4 regions of the Pseudomonas tremae genome follow, and region 2 is predicted to be linked to each of the others. Evidence: predicted binding sites of a transcription regulator. Region 2 holds the regulator's gene; each other region holds the start of a gene.
The links. The regulator sigma-54, encoded in region 2, starts transcription at its own class of promoters, with help from an activator protein. The targets are predictions, from matches to a motif close to ANTGGCATNNANNTTGCTNT.
Positions count from the first base shown of each region.

Region 1: a site for sigma-54 is predicted at 2,287-2,306, ahead of I9H09_RS15175 (CmpA/NrtA family ABC transporter substrate-binding protein). Genes of this name have one in related genera too.
Region 3: a site for sigma-54 is predicted at 2,337-2,356, ahead of glnA (glutamate--ammonia ligase). Genes of this name have one in related genera too.
Region 4: a site for sigma-54 is predicted at 1,889-1,908, ahead of I9H09_RS08560 (flagellar basal body rod protein FlgF). Genes of this name have one in related genera too.

Region 1 is NZ_CP066270.1:3,312,325-3,316,369, forward strand. It holds gene rlmKL (bifunctional 23S rRNA (guanine(2069)-N(7))-methyltransferase RlmK/23S rRNA (guanine(2445)-N(2))-methyltransferase RlmL) at 1-200, opposite strand, end outside; gene rmf (ribosome modulation factor) at 789-1,004, shown strand; gene I9H09_RS15170 (quinone-dependent dihydroorotate dehydrogenase) at 1,158-2,189, opposite strand; gene I9H09_RS15175 (CmpA/NrtA family ABC transporter substrate-binding protein) at 2,434-3,645, shown strand; gene I9H09_RS15180 (ANTAR domain-containing response regulator) at 3,659-4,045, shown strand, end outside.
Region 2 is NZ_CP066270.1:4,329,785-4,333,829, forward strand. It holds gene lptA (lipopolysaccharide transport periplasmic protein LptA) at 1-59, shown strand, start outside; gene lptB (LPS export ABC transporter ATP-binding protein) at 59-784, shown strand; gene I9H09_RS19595 (RNA polymerase factor sigma-54) at 967-2,460, shown strand; gene hpf (ribosome hibernation-promoting factor, HPF/YfiA family) at 2,535-2,843, shown strand; gene ptsN (PTS IIA-like nitrogen regulatory protein PtsN) at 2,855-3,322, shown strand; gene rapZ (RNase adapter RapZ) at 3,325-4,045, shown strand, end outside.
Region 3 is NZ_CP066270.1:5,241,475-5,245,519, reverse strand. It holds gene I9H09_RS23615 (DUF4124 domain-containing protein) at 1-25, opposite strand, end outside; gene I9H09_RS23610 (chorismate mutase) at 105-662, opposite strand; gene glnA (glutamate--ammonia ligase) at 828-2,234, opposite strand; gene thiI (tRNA uracil 4-sulfurtransferase ThiI) at 2,571-4,025, shown strand.
Region 4 is NZ_CP066270.1:1,842,512-1,846,556, reverse strand. It holds gene flgH (flagellar basal body L-ring protein FlgH) at 1-95, opposite strand, end outside; gene flgG (flagellar basal-body rod protein FlgG) at 180-968, opposite strand; gene I9H09_RS08560 (flagellar basal body rod protein FlgF) at 1,015-1,755, opposite strand; gene I9H09_RS08555 (hypothetical protein) at 2,040-2,231, shown strand; gene I9H09_RS08550 (flagellar hook-basal body complex protein) at 2,232-3,980, opposite strand.

The DNA of each region.
Region 1 (4,045 bases), 1.0 Mb from region 2:
AAGCGCTTGAGCACCAGCAACACGCGGTTGGCCAGGCGCGACCAGAGACACAGCCTGTAAGCGGTCTCCATATCGGCGGAGCCGCGAATGGCTGAAGTGTGCTCGCGGGTCTCTTGAAGGCCCAGTGCAGTGGCTTCCTCGGCAAGCAGACCTTCAAGGCCTTTGGGGCAAGTGAGGAACAGTTCGTAGCGATCCGACATGTGTATTCCAGGGCCTGAGCCGTCAGCGGCGGGCAACGCATTGCCCTGCCAGATTTGAACAGGCGTCTTTCGTGGAGAGCGCCTGCGTGGCACGTTATGTGTGCCGGTCCACCGCATGATTGTGTCATCTCATTGCGGCAGTTTCGGGCGTATTAAAACAGATATCAGGGCCGACGACGTCGCCAATGAAAAGCTGCGTCTGGATAACACCAATTTGAAAAGTCACATTTCTACGGCGGGTTGACGACCCTTCGTCGCTTAATTACATAAGGCATACCGCCATTACCTGCGGCTGATAAGCGATCTCAATACGTGCTCAAGTGCCCGATTCGACAGGGATTGGCCAAAAGTCGCACGAACGGTTCGTCGCTGCTTATTGCTCGACAGACCTGAATGTGACGTGCTTATGACAAAACGATCATTCACACCGCCCTGTGGTTTGGTTAGAAATCACCACAGGTCATCACTGCAACGGTGATGGCATCAAGGCCCGCCACGCCGGCAGCGGGCACCAACGGCAGAAGATTCTGCCCGACCTCATCACGGGGTCTCAGGGATATTACAGTCAACAGACGAGGGCATTACCCTATGAGAAGACTTAAGCGTGATCCGTTGGAAAGAGCATTTTTACGCGGATATCAATACGGCGTTCATGGCAAATCCCGTGAGCTTTGCCCTTTTACTCTACCGTCAGTACGCCAGGCATGGATCAATGGCTGGCGCGAAGGACGCGGCGACAACTGGGACGGTATGACCGGCACTGCGGGCATCCACAGACTCAACGAACTTCACGCGGTCGGATGAGGCGACACAAAGACTGTCAGGCCTCCATCGGGCTATCAACATGACTGACTGATTCACACCTGCACCATGCACGCCCGACCCGGGCGGCGGGCCGAGGCCCAGGGGCTCTTTCGAAGAGCCCCTTTTTTTGACCGTCGAACCACATCCTGCTAATCAGTCTGTCTTGGGTGGCATGGCCGCAATGGCATCCACCGACTGACGAATCAGTGCCGGGCCCTTGTAGATAAAACCGGAGTAGATCTGCACAAGGCTGGCGCCCGCCGCAATCTTCTCGGCTGCATGCCTGCCCTCGGTGATGCCGCCCGCAGCAATGATCGGCATGCGCCCCGCCAACTCGCCGGCCAGTACCTTGACGATATGGGTGCTTTTTTCCAGCACCGGCGCACCCGACAGCCCACCCGCCTCGTCGCCGTGCGGCAAGCCTTCAACGCCCTTGCGACTGAGCGTGGTGTTGGTGGCAATCACCGCATCCATACCCGACTCGATCAGCGCAGCGGCCACCAGCACGGTTTCTTCATCGGTCATGTCAGGGGCGATCTTGATGGCCAGCGGTACACGCTTGCCGTGCAACTGAGTGAGCTCACCCTGACGCAGGCTCAAGGCCTGGAGCAATTGCTTGAGCGAGTCACCGAATTGCAGGCTGCGCAAACCCGGTGTGTTCGGCGAGCTTACGTTGACCGTGACGTAACTGGCGTGTGCGTAGACCTTGTCCAGGCAGATCAGGTAATCGTCCACTGCCCGTTCGACCGGCGTATCGGCATTCTTGCCGATATTGATGCCCAGAATGCCGCTGTACCTGGCCGCCTTGACCCTGGACACCAGGTTGTCGACGCCAAGATTGTTGAAGCCCATCCGGTTGATGATGGCCTCGGCGTGCGGCAGCCGGAAAACACGCGGCTTGGGATTGCCTGGCTGGGGACGTGGCGTCACGGTGCCGATCTCGACAAACCCGAAACCCAGTTGCGCAAAACCATCGATGGCAGCGCCGTTCTTGTCCAGCCCGGCCGCCAGCCCTACAGGGTTGGGAAACTCCAGGCCCATCACGTTAACCGGCAGCTTTGCAGGCGACTTGCTCAGCAGGCCGTTCAGGCCCAGCCGACCGCCTGCGCCGATCAGGTCAAGCGACAGGTCGTGGGAGGTTTCCGGGGAAAGTTTGAACAGTAACTGGCGGGCCAGGTTATACATGGCGGGATAGGCTCGTGAGCAGCTGAATTCAGGGTGGCGATTATAGACGTGTGCAGGCAGCTCAGGCGAGCGCACGTTAAACTTCCTGTCGGCTGACGATGGCATATGCCTTGCTTTAAACGGTAATCGGCATTCATTCCAACGACGGAGTGGTGCATGGACAACGGCGTCGCTTCCGCCCCTTGCACTGGCATCGGGCAGAACGACGCCTTTTTTCTGGATGAATCTTTATGAAGTACGCGGCATGACTGAACGAACCGGCAACGCCCTGGACTGGGTAGGCGGCAGCGACGCCCCGGAAATGAACAGCCTGGACGTAGGTTTCATGGCGCTGACCGATTGCGCCCCGCTGGTGGTCGCTGCGACTCAGGGTTTCGCCCAGCCTTACGGGCTGAGCCTGAACCTGAAGCGGCAGACCTCCTGGTCCGCGTTACGCGACAGACTGGTCAGCGGGCAACTCCAGGCAGCACACAGCCTTTACGGCCTGATCTACGCGGTGGAGCTAGGAATCAGCGGTGGCCCGGCGACTGAAATGGCCATCCTGATGGGTCTCAACCAGAATGGCCAATGCATCAATTTGTCCCGCGAGCTGCAACAAGCCGGGGTGATCACTCCCGAAGCACTCGACAAGCGCGCGCACCAAAGCGGTTCACGACTGACGTTCGCCCAGACCTTTCCCACTGGCAACCATGCGATGTGGCTGTATTACTGGCTCGCCAGCCAGGGCATCCACCCGCTCGATGATGTGAACAGCGTGGTGGTGCCGCCCACGCAAATGGCCCAGCACCTGCAGGCCGGGCGCATCGACGGCTTTTGTGTCGGCGAGCCTTGGGGGGCCAGCGCCGTGCATCAGCAACTGGGCTTTACCATGGCCACCAGCCAGGCGATCTGGCCGGATCACCCTGGCAAAGTGCTGGGCTGCACCCGTGAGTTCGTCGAGCAGAACCCCAACACCGCCAGGGCGCTGATCATGGCCGTGCTGGAGGCCAGCCGCTTTATCGAGCAAAGCGATCACAACCGGCGCAGCACCGCACAGCTGCTGAGCGGTGCGGATTACCTGGACACTTCGCTGGACTGCATCGAGCCGCGACTGCTCGGTCAGTACAGCGACGGCCTCGGCAACCAGTGGCAGGACCCTCATGCGGTCAGTTTTCATGATCAAGGGCAGGTCAACTATCCGTGGCTGTCAGACGGCATGTGGTTCATGACTCAGTTCCGACGCTGGGGGTTATTGCGCGAAGACCCTGATTACCTGGCGGTCGCCAGTCGTGTTCAGCAACTGAAGCTTTATCGTCAGGCAGCCGAAGCCTTGAGCATAAGCGTCCCGACGACGAGCCTGCGCAGCAGTCAGTTGATCGACGGCAAGGTCTGGGACGGCAGCGATCCGGCTGGATACGCACGCAGCTTCAAACTTCACTCGCTGGCCGATACCGCGCCCGCCGCTTTCAGCCGTTGAAGGAGACCTGATCATGCTGCGTATCCTGCTTATCAACGACACCGCCAAAAAAGTCGGGCGTCTCCGGTCGGCGCTGACCGAGGCCGGATTTGAAGTGATCGACGAGTCTGGACTGATCATCGACCTGCCCGCCCGGGTCGAAGCCGTGCGCCCGGACGTCATCCTGATCGACACCGAATCCCCCGGACGCGATGTGATGGAACAGGTCGTGCTGGTCAGCCGCGACCAGCCGCGCCCCATCGTGATGTTCACCGACGAGCATGATCCGGGCGTGATGCGTCAGGCGATCAAGTCTGGCGTGAGCGCCTACATTGTCGAGGGCATTCAGGCCCAACGACTGCAGCCGATCCTGGAGGTGGCCATGGCCCGCTTCGAGAGCGATCAGGCGCTGCGTGCGCAG
Region 2 (4,045 bases):
GTATCGACATGGTCATCCAGCCCAAAAAGAAAACCGATCAACCTCAGAAGGCCCAGTAATGGCGACGCTCAAAGCCCAGCATCTGGCTAAAAGCTATAAGGGCCGACAGGTCGTGCGCGATGTGAGCATCTCCATCGACAGCGGCCAGATCGTCGGTCTACTAGGCCCCAACGGCGCCGGCAAGACCACCTGCTTCTATATGATCGTCGGCCTGGTGCGGGCTGATCAGGGTCGAGTACTGATTGATGATCTGGATGTCAGCCATCAACCCATGCACGGTCGCGCCCGCGCAGGTATCGGCTACTTGCCCCAGGAAGCATCGATCTTCCGCAAGCTGTCCGTGTCCGACAACATCATGGCGATCCTCGAGACCCGCAAGGAACTCGATGCCGGAGCCCGCCGCAAGGAGCTGGAAAGCCTCTTGCAAGAGTTCCACATTACCCACATCCGCGACAATCTGGGCATGAGCCTTTCGGGTGGCGAGCGTCGCCGCGTCGAAATCGCCCGCGCTCTGGCCACTGCGCCGAAATTCATCCTGCTGGATGAACCGTTTGCAGGCGTCGACCCGATTTCGGTGGGCGACATCAAGCAGATCATTCACCACCTCAAGGCCAAGGGTATCGGCGTACTGATCACTGACCACAACGTTCGGGAAACCCTGGACATCTGCGAAACTGCCTACATCGTCAATGACGGACAGCTGATTGCAGAAGGTGATTCAGAGACCATTCTCGCGAATCAGCTGGTGAAGGAAGTCTACCTCGGTCACGAATTCCGCCTCTGATCGACTGCCGCCGGCACATCGCGGCAGTGGAAGCCCGGGCAGCGTATTGACATTATTTTATTTGTCATAACGCTCTAGGCAAAGGTACAGGTTTCAGGCATATAATTTGCTTAATGATGGCGCTCCGGCGCCTGTAGTAGATGGCGCGTGTGCGCCGGCGAATAAGGTGTTTAGCCCCTGCCATGAAACCATCGCTAGTCTTGAGAATGGGCCAGCAGCTGACGATGACACCGCAGCTGCAACAGGCAATCCGCTTACTTCAGCTTTCCACTCTGGACCTCCAGCAGGAGATTCAAGAGGCGCTGGAGTCAAACCCTATGCTTGAGCGGCAGGAAGAAGGCGACGACTTCGACAACTCCGACCCGCTTGCCGACAACATCGAACAAAAGCCCAACCCAGATGTTCAAGAACCCACCTATCAGGAATCCGCGCCTACCGTGGACAACCTGGAGGACGGCGAGTGGAGCGAGCGCATCCCGAACGAATTGCCGGTCGATACGGCATGGGAAGACGTTTACCAGACCAGTGCCAGCAGCTTGCCAAGCAATGACGATGACGAGTGGGACTTCACCACCCGGACCTCGGTAGGCGAAAGCCTGCAAAGCCACCTGCTATGGCAACTGAACGTTGCGCCGATGTCAGACAAGGACCGCCTGGTAGCCGTTACGCTGATCGACTGCATTAACAACCAGGGTTATCTGGACGAGACACTCGAAGAAATCCTCGAGTCCTTCGATCCTGAGCTGGATATCGAACTCGACGAAATAGAAGCCGTTCTGCATCGCATCCAGCAGTTCGAGCCGGCAGGCATAGGGGCGCGCAACCTGAGCGAATGCCTGCTGCTGCAGCTGCGCCAGCTTCCGGCCAAAACCCCGTGGCTGACCGAAGCGCAACGTCTGGTTACCGACTACATCGACCTGCTCGGGAGCCGCGACTACGGGCAGTTGATGCGCCGCATGAAGCTCAAGGAAGATGAACTGCGTCAGGTCATCGAATTGATCCAGAGCCTCAATCCACGCCCTGGTTCGCAAATCGAGTCTACGGAAGCCGAATACGTCATTCCCGATGTAATCGTGCGAAAAGACAACGAGCGCTGGCTGGTCGAACTCAATCAGGAATCCGTACCGCGCCTGCGCGTCAACCCGCAATACGCCGGCTTCGTGCGTCGCGCCGATACCAGCGCCGACAACACCTTCATGCGCAACCAGTTGCAGGAAGCCCGCTGGTTCATCAAGAGCCTGCAAAGCCGCAACGAAACCCTGATGAAAGTGGCCACCCAGATCGTCGAGCATCAGCGAGGCTTTCTCGAGTACGGCGACGAGGCCATGAAACCGCTGGTCCTGCATGACATTGCCGAGGCAGTGGGCATGCACGAGTCGACCATCTCGCGGGTGACGACGCAAAAGTTCATGCACACCCCACGCGGTATTTACGAGCTGAAATACTTCTTCTCGAGCCATGTGAGCACCTCCGAAGGCGGCGAATGCTCGTCTACGGCGATCCGCGCGATCATCAAAAAACTGGTCGCTGCGGAAAATCAGAAAAAGCCGTTGAGTGATAGCAAGATCGCTGGTTTACTGGAGGCACAAGGCATTCAAGTAGCCCGTCGCACAGTCGCCAAATACCGCGAGTCACTCGGGATAGCGCCTTCCAGTGAGCGTAAGCGATTGATGTGATGCAGGCCGAGCCACAGCGTCCCGGTGACAGGCATCACGCCTGTCGCTTTATGCACTGGCAAAGGAGAAACTGTATGCAAGTCAACATCAGTGGACACCAACTGGAAGTGACCAAACCCCTTCGCGAATACATTGAGCTCAAGCTCAGGAAGCTCGAGGGGCATTTTGACAAGATTACGAACGTGCAGGTCACGATGGCGGTCGAGAAGCTAAAGCAAAAGATCGAAGCCACGCTGCATATCCACGGTGGAGAGGTCGTTGCCAATGCTCAACATGACGATATGTATGCAGCTATCGACCTGCTCACTGACAAGCTCGACAGACAATTGCTCAAGCATAAGGAAAAGCAGCAAAGCATCCTCAAAGGTGCGGCCGCTCGCTAACGCCCATTTAAATGATCCGAATTGAAAATATCCTGACCGCCGGCCGTTCACTTGTGAACGCGCCGGGCGGCAGTAAAAAGTCTGTACTCCAGGAAATCGCCAACCTGATCGGTCGCGAAGTCCCGACGATAGATACGGACACCGTATTTACCAGTCTCGTGGCTCGCGAAAAGTTGGGATCGACCGGTTTCGGCAATGGCATAGCCATCCCTCATTGCCGCCTTGCCGCCTGCGAGCAGCCTGTAAGTGCCGTGATTCACCTCGCCAACCCGATTGATTTTGACGCCATCGATGGTGCGCCGGTAGACCTGCTGTTTGTATTGCTGGTGCCACAAGCCGCTACCGATGAGCACCTGGAGTTGCTGCGCCAGATCGCCAGCATGCTCGACGATAAAGATGTGCGTAAGCGCTTGCGCAGTGCCACCAGTAACGAAGCGCTTTATCAAGTGGTGCTGGACGTACAGAACGGAAAGACCTGACCATGCGCATGATCATCGTCAGTGGCCGCTCGGGCTCGGGCAAAAGTACCGCGCTGGATGTTCTTGAAGACAGTGGCTTCTACTGCGTCGACAACCTTCCGGCCGGCCTGCTGCCAGAGCTGGCAGAGCGCGCGCTGATCAATACCGAGCTGGCCGAGCCGTTGCTGGCGGTTTCAATTGATGCACGCAACCTGCCAAGCCACCTGACCCGCTTTCCGCAAATGCTCGATGAAGTGCGCGCGCGCAATATCCAGTGTGACGTGCTGTACCTCGATGCGGACGAAGCAACGCTGCTCAAGCGCTTTTCGGAAACCCGTCGTCGCCATCCGCTGAGTACGGCAGATCGTTCACTGGCCGAAGCGATACGCGACGAGACCACCCTGCTCGGCCCGATCATCGACCTGGCCGACCTGAAGATCAACACCACTCACCTGAACCTCTACCAGCTGCGCGATGCGCTCAAACTGCGCTTGCTGAACAAGCCTGAGCCAGGCACCGCCTTCCTGATCGAGTCTTTCGGGTTCAAGCGTGGCATGCCTGTTGACGCAGATCTGGTTTTCGACGTGCGCTGTCTGCCCAACCCCTACTGGAAGCCCGAGCTACGCGACCATTCAGGCCTTGAGCAGCCGGTCATCGACTATTTGTCAGTGCAGCCCGATGTAGAAGAAATGTTTCAGGATATCTTCTCCTACCTCAATAAATGGTTGCCACGGTTCGCTGCCA
Region 3 (4,045 bases), 910 kb from region 2:
GCAGGCAAATCAGGCTTTGACGCATGAGACTCTCGACGACAAGGGGCACGAATGGCCGTCAGCATAGAACACATCGTCCTGTGCTGCGCTATCCGCCTGATGTGTCAGAGCTTTGCCGAGCACAGATCCGCAGTGGCCATGATCAGCGCCTGATCATGAATCGGGTCGGTCTGGTAGCGCTTCAGCGCGGCGTCCAGCTGGAGCTTGCAGTTTTCACTCTTGCGCAGCGGCTGGAAGTCCGCGTAGGCCTGCAACAGTTGAGTCTGCAACCGGTCGAGTTTCGGGCGGATGTCATCCACCAGGCTGAGCCTGACGGTGTCAGGGGCTTTGCCCGCTGCGTGCCACTGTGCGAGCAGGGCGTTCTGCACCTGTTTGTTGGCTTCTATCTGCGCGCGGAACAGGCGTTGAACGTCATTGGGGTCCAGCTTGAACTCCGCAGCGCGAGCCTGCGCGGCGCTGATCACTTGCAGCTCGCGGGGCGGGTCCTCGACAGCCTTGCCGCTGTCCCATTTGCTCAGGGCGACCTGATCGGCAATGGTCAGGCGTTCGCTGATGGCTTGCAGCAGCGGCTCGATGACAGAAGGTTTCTGCTCGGCGGCGAACGCAAAGCAGGAGGACATGCATGTCAGGGTCAGCAGGGAAGTGGCCAGAAGCAGGCGCATGGCGGTTCCATCTCGGGTCTATTGGGAAGACGCAGATTTAACTCCAGGTCGCTTACCAGAGCCAGCGTTGCGGTGTGAACAAAAATTCACGCTGTGAATGTCAGGCAAAAAAAAGACCTCCCGAAGGAGGTCTTTTGTCACACCATCAATGCTGGCGTGGCTGGATCAGCAGCTGTAGTACAGCTCGTATTCCAGTGGGTGTACGAAGGTGCGAACGCGGATTTCTTCTTCGCTTTTCAGCTCGATGTAGGCATCGATGAAGTCGTCGCTGAACACGCCGCCCTTGGTCAGGAACGCACGGCCCTTGTCCAGTTCTTCGAGGGCTTCTTTCAGGCTGCCACAAACTTGCGGGATCTCTTTGGCCTCTTCAGGCGGCAGGTCATACAGGTTTTTGTCAGCGGCGTCGCCAGGGTGGATCTTGTTCTGGATGCCGTCCAGGCCAGCCATCAACAGTGCGGCGAACGCCAGGTACGGGTTGGCTGCCGGGTCCGGGAAGCGTGCTTCGATACGACGGCCGCGTGGGCTGGAGACGTAAGGAATACGGATCGATGCGGAGCGGTTACGGGCCGAGTAGGCCAGCATGACCGGAGCTTCGAAGCCCGGGACCAGACGCTTGTAGGAGTTGGTCGACGGGTTGGTGAAGCCGTTCAGGGCCTTGCCGTGCTTGATGATGCCGCCGATGAAGAACAGGGCAGTGTCGGACAGACCGGCATAGCCTTCACCTGCGAAGGTGTTCTTGCCATCCTTGGAGATGGACATGTGTACGTGCATACCCGAACCGTTGTCACCGTACAGTGGCTTCGGCATGAAGGTAGCAGTACGACCGTAGGCGTCGGCCACGTTGTGTACGCAGTACTTGAGGGTCTGAACTTCGTCAGCCTTCTTGACCAGCGTGTTGAATTTCACGCCGATTTCGTTCTGGCCGGCAGTGGCAACTTCGTGGTGGTGAACTTCCACGATCTGGCCCATTTCTTCCAGGGCGTTGCACATTGCGGTACGAATTTCGTGGTCGTGGTCGACCGGTGGCAGCGGGAAGTAGCCGCCTTTGACGCCAGGACGGTGGCCCTTGTTGCCGCCATCGACGTCGCCGTCAGTCATCCACGAAGCCTGTTCGGAGAAGATCTTGAACATCGAGCCGGAGATGTCGGACTTGAACTTCACTTCGTCGAATACGAAGAATTCTGGCTCGGGACCCACGAAAACGGTGTCGCCGATACCGGTGGACTTCAGGTATTCCTCGGCACGGTGAGCGATGGCGCGCGGGTCACGGTCATAGCCTTGCATGGTCGAAGGTTCGATGACGTCGCAGACCAGGATCAGGGTCGGCTCTTCGGTGAACGGGTCGAGAACGGCAGTTTCGTCATCCGGCAGCAGAATCATGTCGGAGGCTTCGATGCCTTTCCAGCCAGCAATGGAGGAACCGTCGAACATTTTGCCGACTTCGAAGAAGTCGTCTTCCAGTGCATCGCGCGCAGGCATCGTGACGTGCTGCTGCTTGCCCTTGGTGTCTGTGAAGCGCAGATCAATCCATTTAACGTCATGATCTTTGATGAGTTGAACCGACTTCGACATGGTGTCCTCCGGGTGGCTAGGGACCGACTTGGTAGAGTTGTGGCCCCTTGAAATGTGGTGGTGCCGGCGCGAATACTCTGCCAAGGCAACCTGCCTCACAAGGGAGCAATTTGCATGCCAGTGCCCCGTGTTGGGTTTTTTGCCTCAAGTGCAGCCTTTCAGGGGGCGAAAACGCGTCAGACGAGAAAAGTACGCACCTTAATGGCGCTTCAAAATGGTGCGGCGTCTCTTTTTGGTGCGCGAATGATCGGGTGTACGATAACTGGTTAAACGCTGAGCAATTTCCGCTATAATCCGCGCCCCCCTTTTTTGGTCGGCACCTCACCCACTGTTTCCATGAAACTAATCGTTAAAGTTTTTCCAGAAATCACCATCAAAAGCCCGCCGGTGCGCAAGAAATTCATCCGGCAGCTGGGCAAGAACATTCGTACCGTGCTCCGTGAACTGGACGCGGACATTGTCGTGGGTGGCGTATGGGACAACCTCGAGGTCGAAACCCGCCTGACTGACCCCAAAGTACTGCAGGGCATAAGGGATCGGCTGAGCTGCATGCCGGGTATCGCCAACTATCTGCAAGTGGCCGAGTACCCGCTGGGCGATCTGGATGACATCGTTGCCAAGTGCAAACTGCACTATGCCGACCTGCTGCCGGGCAAGATGTTTTCAGTGCGTTGCAAGCGTGCCGGAAAACACGATTTCAGCTCGATGGACGTCGAGAAATACGTCGGCAGCAAGCTGCGCATGCAATGCGGCGCTGCCGGAATCGAGCTGAAAAAGCCTGATCTGGTCGTGCGGATGGAAATTCGCGACCAACGGTTGTTTGTGGTTCATGACCAGCATAAAGGCATGGGCGGCTACCCGCTCGGCGCGCTGGAGCAGACCCTGGTATTGATGTCCGGCGGTTTCGATTCGACCGTTGCGGCCTACCAGATCATGCGTCGCGGCCTGATGGCGCACTTCTGCTTCTTCAATCTGGGCGGACGTGCCCATGAACTGGGCGTGATGGAAGTTGCGCACTTTATCTGGAAAAAGTACGGCAGCTCGCAGCGCGTGCTGTTTGTCAGCGTACCGTTCGAGGAAGTTCTCGGAGAAATTCTGCAGAAAGTCGATAACAGTCATATGGGTGTAGTTTTGAAGCGTATGATGTTACGCGCTGCATCTGCCGTGGCTGATCGTCTTGAAATCGACGTGCTGGTCACCGGCGAAGCGATTTCCCAGGTTGCCAGCCAGACGCTGCCCAACCTGTCGCTGATTGACGCGGCGACCGACAAGCTGGTCCTGCGGCCGCTGGTTGCTACTCACAAGCAGGACATCGTGGACCTGGCGACTGAAATCGGCACCGCTGATTTTGCCCGGCACATGCCTGAGTATTGCGGGGTGATCTCGGTCAACCCCAAGACCAACGCCAAGCGTAACCGCGTTGAGTACGAAGAAAAACAGTTCGACATGGCGATCCTCGAGCAAGCGCTCGAGCGCGCGAAGCTGGTTTCGATCGATCGGGTCATCGACGATCTGAGCCGCAATGTCGACATTGAAGAAGTCAGCCAGGCGCTGGCCGGTCAGGTCATCATCGACATCCGTCACCCGGATGCCCAGGAAGACCAGCCGCTGCAAGTGACCGGCGTGGAGATACAGACGTTGCCGTTCTACGCATTGAACAGCCGCTTCAAGGCACTGGATGACACACGCCAGTACCTGTTGTATTGCGACAAAGGCGTCATGAGTCGCCTGCATGCCCACCATTTGCTCAGTGAGGGGCATGCCAATGTGCGCGTTTATCGACCGAGCTAAGTGCCCGGGGCTGTTTGCCT
Region 4 (4,045 bases), 2.5 Mb from region 2:
GGCTTTGCCGTCGGCGCAACACAGCCGGACAGCAGGGTGATCCCGCACAATGAAGCGATCAACACTGAAAGACGCGGAACACTAAGGCGGTTCATGACACTTGAAACCTCGCGGTGTAGCAGGCGCTTATCAGGCGCCCTGTCGGATTGAGCAGTTTTCCTGGCAACAACATCAGTGCCTTAAAGGTTCTGAGTCAGGTTTTGCAGCATCTGGTCAGCGGTGGAGATCACTTTGGAGTTCATCTCGTAAGCGCGTTGGGTGGTGATCATGTTGACCAGCTCCTCTACCGTGCTGACGTTCGAGTTTTCCAGGGTGTTCTGCAGGGTCGGGCCCAGGCCGTTGAGGCCCGGCGTGCCGATCTGCGGCGCGCCGCTCGAACCGGTTTCCAGGTACAGGTTGCCACCGATGGCCTGCAGGCCGGCCGGGTTGATGAAGTCGGCAGTCTGAATGTTGCCGATGATCTGCGGCGTTGCGGTTGCACCCGCCAGCGTGACCGAAACCGTACCGTCCTGGCCGACCGTGAAGGTCTGTGCAGCCTGTGGTACGACGATCGCAGGCTCGAGGGCATAACCGTTGGCGGTCACGATCTGGCCGTTGGCGTCAAGGTGGAAGGTACCGTCGCGGCTATAGGCCACGGTGCCATCCGGCTGAGTCACTTGAAAGAAGCCGCGACCGTTGACCGCCAGGTCCAGCGGGTTGTTGGTGGTCTGCAGGCTGCCTGCCGTGAAGTTCTTTTGCGTGCCGACAATGCGCACACCGGTACCCAGTTGCAGGCCGGACGGCAGTTCGCTGTCCTGAGTGGACTGAGCGCCTGGCTGACGCTTGATCTGATACAGCAGGTCCTGGAACTCGGCGCGATCACTTTTGAAACCTGTGGTCGAAACGTTCGCCAGGTTGTTGGAGATCGTGGTCAGGTTGGTGTCCTGAGCGGCCAGGCCGGTTTTGGCGACGTATAGTGCAGGAAGCATGTGTGTTCTCCTCAAGCGCCGGTTTGTCGGCGCAAGCTGTCATTGATTAGCCAAGTTGCAAGACGCGCGCCATAGACTGATCGTCTTCTTCAGCGGTCTTCATCATCTTGACGTGCAATTCGAATTGACGGGACAAGGCCAGTACCGAGGTCATTTCCTCGACCGCATTGACGTTGCTCGCCTGCAGAAAACCGGACTCGACCTGAACCGTGGCATCTGCATCGGCAGGCCGACCGGTCTTGGTGTGAATCAGGCCGTCAGGGCCTTTTTCCATGGTCTTGAGATCAGGCTTGACCAGCTTGATGCGGTCAACCTGGGCCATCACCTGCGGGCTCTCGCCCAGCGAACGGATGCTGATGGTGCCGTCGGAGCCGATCTCGATCTGCTGCTGAGGCGGCACGGCGATCGGACCACCATTGCCCATTACCGGCAAACCGCTGCCGTCGCGCAACACGCCCAGCGCATCGATGTTCATGCCGGAACTGCGGGTGTACGCTTCACCACCGTCGGGCGTCTGTACTGCGATCCAGCCATCACCCTTGACGGCGATGTCCAGTTCACGACCGGTCTGTACCATCGCGCCAGCGGAGAAATCAGTGCCAGGGCGTTCGCTCATGGCATAGGCACGGGAAGGCATGACCTCGCCAAACACCGGCATCGAGCGGGCCTGTTCAAGGTCACGCATGAAACCGTTGGTCGAGACGTTTGCCAGGTTGTTGGCGTGAGCCTTCTGCGCAATCGCGTTTTCAGATGCACCGCTCATGGCGACGTAAAGCAACTTGTCCACAGTCTTCCTCCTCCGACAGACGCTTGCCGCCTGTAGCTGTTCTGAAAGGGTTAAAGCAATTTTGGGACCAACTTGTCAGGAACGATACAAATGCTTGATTAGTCAGCAAAAACGGGCACCCGAGATACAGGTCGAGGCAAAGCGCCAGCCAATAGCGGCGGCGGACTGCCGCCCCTCCTTCGCCGAAGCCGATACAACGCCAAAAAAACTTCGCACACACGCATCGACGACCCGGACGACAGTGATAATCTGGCCGTCATTACAGACCTCATCGGTAAATCGCCATGTCTTTTCGTGGGTGCTTCGTCGGCACTGCAGCTGCCAGCCTGATGGCCCTGGCGCTGCTCGCCCAGGCCGCCCCCGCGCATTACTACAAATGGCAGGGCGACAGCCGCATCGTCTGTGCCCAGAGCAGCCCCGGGCCGGGCTGGAAACGACTGAAAGGCCACTTCATCAAGGCCGACTGTTCGATCTGATCAAGTCGATTGAATCAGCGTCTGCATCAGCGTGACCTCTGTGGATATCGCCTTCGAGTTGGCCTGATAGGCCGTCTGCGCCTGAATCAGGGCGATCAGCTCATCCGCGAGCACGACGTTCGACCCCTCCAGCCCGCCACTGATGATGCTGCCCAGCGTGCCGATGCCCGGCACGTCGTAGTCGGCCACTCCGGAATCGGCAGTTGCCGCCCAGCGTGTGTCGCTGCGCGGCTGCAAACCGTGAGGGTTGGCGAAACTGGCGAGCATCACCTGACCAATATCCTTGTTCATGCCGTTGGTGAAACCCGCGCGCAAGATGCCGTCGCGCCCGACGTCCAGGCTCTTGAGTTCACCTGCCGAATGACCGTCGACGTAGGCAGACGAGCGCGAGCTGGCGGCGTTGTGCTGAAGCAGATTGGTAAAGTCGATGGTCATGCCGTTGGCGCTGCCAGCCGCCCCGTTGGGTACCCAATGCTCGCGCTCGGTACCGGGGCTCGCCACCATCGCCGGCGACCAGCCCGTAAGCTGCAGCAGGTTGCCTTTGCTGCTGTCCAGACCAGTGCTGCCGGTCAGCGACACGACCGAACCATGGGTATCGAACACGATGTTGGCCGTAAGCGGCGCTTTTGATTCGGGTTGTTGCGGGTTTCGATCATCAATCAGTACGTGCATCCGCCAGCTGTTGGTGCCGTCTTTCACGAAGTATTGTTTCAACTCGTGCATGTTGCCCTGACTGTCAAAAATCTGATTGCCGAACATCCTGCTGTAAGTGTTCAAATCAGAGGCATCGAAGTCCGGAACAGAACGACTCATGACCGAATCGGCGGGGTCGAGAACACTTACTCCAGCCTCTTCCAGCGGCAACGAAACAGTGCCGCCATTGAGAGAACCGCTTGCCATCCACACGCCATTGACTTGCCTGGCAGGCACCCAGTCCTGCAACGCAAACTCAGTGTCCGAGATTTTACGAATGTGCTGGTTATTATCGCTATACGACAGAGAGCCATCGGGTTTGAGCTCAACGCGTACTTGCAGCGGCGTCACACTGTCTGGGTCCAGCGGGTTGCGCCCATCCACCAACACATGCATCGTCCACTGGTTATCTTCGGTCTTGACGAAGTACTGCTTGAGCTCGTGATCAGCCGCCTGCACAGGAACAATCCCCACGTCCTGAATGGTACGGCCAGCAACCCGAGTGTAGGTCGCCGGGTTGGCAGGATCAAAAACCGGCAAGCGGGAGAGCGAGGGCAGCGACGAATCCAGATTGATATTTTCCGACACTCTGGTCGTGGCCCTGGCTGCGACGTTGGACGTGTCGATCTGCAAGTCCGTGCGAATGCCACTGATTATTTCGCCCTTGTCATTCGCCGCATAGCCTTGCAAGCGGCCGCCATCGCTGTCGACCACAAAATTGGCGGCATCCTTGAGGAAAGCGCCGGCTCGCGTATAGGCCAGAGAGCCCTGATCACTCACCACAAAGAAGCCGTTACCCTGAATGCGCATGTCCAGCGCATTGCCGGAACTGATCACCGTTTCACCCTGATTGAAGTTCTGCTGCACCGCAGCCAGTCGCACACCATCGCCCACGGCATTGTTTCCATTGCCGAGCTGCGCGGACGAATACAAGGCCGAGAATTGCGCACGAGAGGATTTGAAACCGAGGGTGCCTACGTTGGCGATATTGTTGCCTGCTACCTCCAGTCTCTTGTTGGCAGCGTGAATACCACTGATCGCTGTGTTGAATGACATGAGTACTCCCTTGCCACAAAGGCATTTTATAGAGGAGTTTTATTCTCACACCATCGTGCGTAGGA